DNA from 2 places in the Priestia sp. TSO9 genome. Region 1 is predicted to be linked to the other one. Evidence: a T-box and tRNA genes for the amino acid it is inferred to sense, from the RefSeq annotation. Region 1 holds a T-box; the other holds one or more tRNA genes.
The links. The T-box of region 1 lies ahead of trpS (tryptophan--tRNA ligase). A T-box ahead of a tRNA ligase gene usually reads a tRNA of that ligase, here a tRNA-Trp.

Region 1 (3,428 bases):
TTTTAGAAAAATAACATCATTTGGAATAAAAATTCCTTTCTCTGCCTATACTGATGGATAACAAACAGATAGTAAGTGAGGGGTAAATTATGCTATATCTTCATGATGTATGGGTTAATTGGTTTGAAGGCGAAGAAAACGGTTATAATGTGTGTCATTTCCATGAGTGGAGAAAAGACGATTGTGTAGAACTGCTCGATCAAGCACCGTTATTAAAAGTAAATCCGCTTTTATTTCATTACATTGAAAATGATCTTTCCGAGCTACCTCAACAACTACTACAAGATGTCTATCAGAAAGCATACATTCGGAAAAATCATGAACGCACGCAGGTTGAATATTGTTTTATCGTTACAGATGGAACGAATATTTTAGCAATTGATACGATGGGATATCATATTCCGATTCGAAAAAGCCGCTTAATTCCAAGACAGGAACAGTTAGTCTATGAGATGATTGCGGATCAAGAAGAGCTAGAATATAAGTTCAGTGAAGACGAGCTAAATAAAAAAGAGCATCATATTCTTTCACCGTCTCCTGAAACGATGAGAGGACTAACACGTAAAGAACGTCAGCTAAAACAGCTGTTATTTATGGCACTTGATCAGCTACATACCACAAAAAATACAGCTCAAATCCGCTACTGGTACACGGAGTGGAATCCAACGAAATACGAAGACATTCAAGAGATGTCGTTTCAAGACGTATGGAGTCAGCTATACGATGAAACGAAGTCAGGGTGGTCACCGAAGCATAAATTATTATGCGAGCGCTTAGTAAAAGGACAACCTTTCTTTGAGAAACTTTGGGAAATTGAACAAGAGCCAAAAGTTAATTAAAAAAAACGACTGCATAGCAGTCGTTTTTTTAACGTTTACGGCCAATTCCCATTGCGTTTCGCATTTTGCGAAGCATTTTATTAGCCGTTGCATTTGCTTTATCGGCACCTTGATCTAAAATATCATCTAGCTCGCTAGAATCAACTAATTCATAATATCTTTCTTGAATTGGAGCGAGTGCTTCAGCTACCACTTTAGCTGTGTCAGCTTTAAAGTCACCATAACCTTTGCCTTCGTACATTGCTTCAATGTCTTCGATCGATTTATTGGCTAGGATTGAATAAATACTTAATAAGTTTGAAATACCTGGCTTATTTTCTTTATCATAGCGAACAATACCTTCTGAATCTGTTACGGCACTTTTGATTTTCTTTTCAATTGTTTTTGCGTCATCCAAGAGCGTAATGAAAGCTTTTTGGTTTGGATCGGACTTGCTCATTTTTTTCGTAGGATCTTGAAGAGACATGACGCGTGCTCCCACTTTTGGAATACGTACTTCAGGAATAGTGAAGATATCATTGTATTTTTTGTTAAAGCGCTCAGCTAAGTCACGCGTTAATTCTAAATGCTGCTTTTGATCTTCACCAACTGGAACCAAATCGGTGTTGTATAAAAGAATATCCGCTGCCATTAATGGAGGATAAGTTAGTAATCCTGCTGATACTGCTTCTTTTCCAGCGGACTTATCTTTAAACTGAGTCATACGTTCAAGTTCACCGATATACGCTACGCACTGTAACATCCATCCCGCTTCTGTGTGGGCAGGTACTTCCGATTGAATAAATAAAGTCGATTTTGCTGGATCAATTCCTACCGCTACATACAGAGCAGCAAGGCTGCGAATGTTTTTACGAAGTGCTAAACGATCTTGAGGCGTTGTAATCGCATGCTGATCTACAATACAAAAATGACAGTTATAGTCATGTTGAAGTTCAACAAATTGCTTCATCGCTCCAATGTAGTTACCTAAAGTGATTGTACCGCTTGGTTGAATACCTGAAAAAATTGTTTTCATCAAATCTTCCTTTCATCTGCACATATATGATGCTAATTTACGAATACAACATAAAAAGGCCCATCCGCTCCTAGCATAAGCTAGGGGCGAATGGACCGCGTTGCCACCCTAATTAGCACACATAATTGTGAACTATCTTTATTCATATAACGTTGAGGTCAACGTTCAAGCTTTGCACTTGAAAGCTCCAAAGTCCATTCTGCAGGTTTCAATGTTTGTTCTCACCAGCCACAAACTCTCTAAAAATGAAAATTCTGCATACTACTCTTTTTCACAGCTTTAATTATATAGTTATTCGTTATTATAACGCGAAAAAGCAGGAATTTAAACATCTTATCGCTAAAAAGTTTTATAAGACAATTTACTGGAATTTTTCAGCGGCAAAAAAAGACAAGAACCTTTTAATTAAAGCATTTCTTGATGAAAATTTGGTGGAGGATTTGGTAAAAATCTTTTATTTAGTATTTCTAATAGCTTTGTAATACTATCGTAATACCTATACTACAAAAAAGATTTTAGAAGTCTGACAAGTAGGCACAATCCTTATAAGATAAGGTTTTTTCCCTCATGACAAAAAAATACCATTAAATAATAGTATTGCAATAAATTTTTAAAATATTTATAATAGGCGTAACAAACATATTTTTTACAAAGGTATTACAATTTCTTAATTTTTCAGAAAACACAAAATAGACAATGTTTTGTTTCAATTAGCGAATTTTGTAATGAATGAGTCTTCTACATATTAAGCGCATACATTGGATTTACAGCATGTAAACAATTGATGACAGTTTCATAGGGTAGAAGAATAATTTTGCAGCGAGGTCTTTAACGCTCTACTACGTGAAAAAATAACTGATTATTTTGTATTGAAAGAGGATTAAGAAATTAGTGCATATCAAAAAAATATGGTTGCCACACAAACAAAACTTAATAGGGGGTAACACGCAATGAAGAAAAGGTTGTCGATTCTTTTCAGTTTGCTGCTTGTAATGAGCTTGTTTTTAGCTGCATGTGGATTTAACAAAGAATCTGGTGGCAGTGAAAATGCTAGCAGTGATGGCGGCGACAAGAAAAAAGAGCAAGAGCTTCGCGTAAACATTAAAACTGAGCCTTTTTCACTAAACCCAGGCTTAGCTAATGATTCAACGTCATCAAACGTATTATTACAAACATTTGAAGGTTTAACTCGTATCGGTAAAGATGGAAAACCTGAAAATGCAATGGCGAAAGATGTGAAGGTCAGCGATGACCAAACTAAATATACGTTTACGATTCGCGACGATGCAAAATGGTCAAATGGTGACCCTGTAACAGCAAAAGATTTCGAATATGCATGGAAATGGGCGTTAGATCCTAAAAACGAATCTCAATATGCATATCAATTATACTATGTTAAAAATGCACAAGCTGCCAATGAAGGAAAAGGTTCATTAGAGGATGTTGCCGTTAAAGCAACAGATGATAAAACGCTTGAAGTAACATTAGAAAACCCAACGCCATATTTCTTAGAATTAACAGCTTTTTATACGTACTTCCCAGTGAATACGAAAATTGCTGAATCAAATGAAAAA
Region 2 (3,428 bases), on a different contig from region 1:
GCGAAGAAAACGCTCCAAATGAACCGCTTGCAAATACTGCACCGATAATCAACGGCAAAGAAATATCTGCAGAACTCGCAAGCGATACGCCAAGCGGCATTAAAATCCCCCACGTCCCCCAAGCAGACCCGATAAAGTAAGAAATAGCAGCTCCAAACACAAACATAAAAGGAGTGACAAACATTTGAGGAATCCACTTAGAATGTGCGGTCACGAAATTCGAAAAACCCAAGTCTTCTGTAACAGCGGATAACCCCCATACTACCGATAACAGCAGAATAACGGACATTAAGTCATTCCCTCCTGTGATAAACCCATTAAGCAAATTCTGTAATGTAAAGCGCTGAAATAAGAAAAAAATGAGGGTAATTAACGTAGTCATAATTAAAGCTACTACCATCGCTTCTAGCACGTCTGCTTTAATAAATGCTTCAAAAAAGGTGTGACTCTTACGATGTCCACTCCACCATGTTAAAAGTAAGGTGAGTGAAATCACAATAAGTAAAGGCACTAACAGATTCCAAGGCTTAGAAGGCAAATCCTTCGATACGCAAGGATGACAATCATGCCAATCTTTTTCGTCTTCTTTCTTGAGCTTCATAGGAGCTGTAGATGTTGAATGATGAAAAAAGCTTAAATAAATCCCTACTAAAATAATCACAATCGAAAAGAAATTATAAGGAATGCTTTGAATGAACAAAGAATAAGCGTCTTGTTTTATGCCTTGATGATCAATCGCCATTTGAATGATGGATACCATGTATCCTACAAATGCCGTTGCCACGGGAATTAAGACGATAACAGGAGTAGCAGTTGTTTCAATAACAAACCCTAGCTCTGCTGTCGTCATTTTCACTTTTTTCAGCAGCGCTCTCATGATGGGCGCGATCGTCACAAAACGAAATGTGGGAGCACTGAATGTTCCAATGGTTGAAACATAGGTTAAAATAAGGGCTTTTTTTCTTGTATCAATTCTTTCAGCAGCTGTTTCTACAAACCCCTTAACTCCTCCAGCCATCTTAATCATTCCGATAAGCCCTGAAAACGCGTATAAAAAGACGACGATTTCTATATTACTTTTGTTTCTAAGAGCTTGTACAACGTAGTGAAGCAGTTTTTCAACACCTCCGATAATCGAATGATCAATCAAATAAGCGCCTACTAATAGGCCTAAAAACAACCCTGGCAGCACTTGTTTGGTGAAAATAGCTATGGGAATAACAATTAAAAACGGTATAATTGAAAACCAACTAGATTCCATAGGACTCTCCCCTATCTTAAAAACCATATTAGATGTCTTCACGTATCGTTCATTAGCTTTTAATGTAACCCCAATATTGTGTCTATATTCACGAAAACAACCCGTATAAGCAGTATTGCTTTAATAAAATATTTCTGATTACAAACAGCATACTAAAACTCTTTATTTCTACAACAAAAAAGCAGTTTGCACATGCAAACTGCTTTTGAAAAGAAGCGGAAGACGAAGTTCGAACTCGCGACCCCCACCTTGGCAAGGTGGTGTTCTACCACTGAACTACTTCCGCGCATATATCAAAATAAAGATGCGGGTGAAGGGACTTGAACCCCCACGTCATAAGACACTAGATCCTAAGTCTAGCGCGTCTGCCAATTCCGCCACACCCGCGTGTGAATTAAAAGATAACTCCAAAATGGCAGGGGCAGTAGGAATCGAACCCACACTGACGGTTTTGGAGACCGTAGTTCTACCTTTAAACTATGCCCCTAGAAATGATTTCTTCAAAAGAACCTCGTTTATGAACGACGCTATATCATAATAAAACATATATGGAATTTCGTCAATAGGTCTTTTGATGAATCATAACTAGTACTAGGGGTTTCAAAAAACTGTGAGGCATATCACAGTTGTTTACACATTCCTTTCACCAGCTGCAGCCTCTTTAATCTCCGCTATTTGTTTTTAAAGACTCTGCTGTAACACAGCGCTATACAAAATGTCTCCAAAATCGCGTAAAGACCGAAAGAATATGTAGGAGTGCAGATTTTACAGGAGGCACGTTTTTTTGAGAATCCGTATAAAACTCCACAGGTTCTCCCTCATTTCCCACAAGCATACTGTGAGAAATTTTAGTTTCAATAGCTCTTGTTAACTCGGCTGCAAATTCTTCACTATCTATCATAACCATGGATTCAGTGTTTAAAAATACAGATCGTGAATCTAAGTTAAAAGAACCAACTGCACTTAAACGCTGATCATAAACAACAGATTTCCCGTGAATTGAATAAGGCTTTTGATATTCATAAAGCTTCGAACCAGCTTTTATAACGCGATTCTTTACTCCCAGGTATGCAGAAAAAGCCATAGCATTTGGCGTGGATGTAATCGAATTAGTTAAAATAATTCTTTGCACTTTTGGTTTCACTCGCTTATCTATATACTGTTCCATCTCTTTTGTTGGTACGATATAAGGACTTTGAACAACAATGGATTTTTCAGCTTGTTGGGAAAGCTTAATAAATGTTTTCCATATAAAAGGACTTTTATTCATTCTTTGGATAGGATTTGTAATAAAAGAAACTTTTCTTGTAGGCATCGTTGATTCTCTCCATACAATATAAGGATGAACAAAAGGTTCGTTTGCTTTTTTGGCCTCTTCGTATTGATCTATCAACAATTTTTTTCCTGAAAGACCACGAAATTGTTTAGTTTTGTTGAGCTTTGGAAAAGCTTTGCGTGTATACGGATGAGTCCATAATTTCTCTACATACTTCTCCATCGAGAGAATGGCACTATGACTTTCTTGCTTTGTGTTATAAATCAGCACATCACGGTCATAGACAAAATTTTTATTTGGTTGACTGGCCAAGTATTTATCTCCAATGTTTCGTCCTCCACTAATACCTAATTGGCCATCGACTACTATTATTTTATCGTGAAGACGATTATGCCATGTCCAAGGTTTAAAAATAATAAAGGGCTCATAGTACTTTAATTCAATATTATTGTGGAAAGCTAGAGCATACAGAACATTTTTTCTCTTGCCTTTTAACCCATGAGAGATCCCGTCTAACAGCACTCGAATACGTATACCTCGATCCGCAGCTTCGAATAAAGCGCCCATAAGTAAATCCGAAGAACGACCTTTACCGATGGAAAAGTACGCAATATCGATTGTATGCCTCGCTTCTTGAATCATCTGCATCCGAACAAGTCCTGAAAAATAACCATTTTCTAAAAGCATAACTCGGTCTGTGGATTCTTTCTTCCCGTAAAAATTCTCAGTATTCATTACTTTTAAGTCTTTTCCCTTGTGCAAAGGGACATAAAACAGTACCACTGCAGTTACGAATACATATATGAAGTACAATACGACAATCATTATTAGTATATTTATTAGCATGTTTCCTGTCACAATCCCTTTCCATTCTTATTCTTCTGTTTTTAT

Region 2: it encodes a tRNA-Trp, which carries the amino acid that the T-box ahead of trpS (tryptophan--tRNA ligase) is inferred to sense. The anticodon was not compared.

What each region holds. Positions count from the first base shown of each region.
Region 1 is NZ_JAJEKD010000009.1:83,622-87,049, forward strand. Features, by position in the region: gene LJC66_RS03265 (YjbA family protein) at 90-839, shown strand; gene trpS (tryptophan--tRNA ligase) at 868-1,857, opposite strand; T-box leader at 1,934-2,138, opposite strand; gene LJC66_RS03275 (peptide ABC transporter substrate-binding protein) at 2,805-3,428, shown strand, end outside.
Region 2 is NZ_JAJEKD010000013.1:604,287-607,714, reverse strand. Features, by position in the region: gene LJC66_RS11315 (Na+/H+ antiporter NhaC family protein) at 1-1,261, opposite strand, end outside; tRNA gene LJC66_RS11310 (tRNA-Gly) at 1,476-1,547, opposite strand; tRNA gene LJC66_RS11305 (tRNA-Leu) at 1,567-1,648, opposite strand; tRNA gene LJC66_RS11300 (tRNA-Trp) at 1,675-1,748, opposite strand; gene LJC66_RS11295 (phospholipase D-like domain-containing protein) at 1,968-3,362, opposite strand.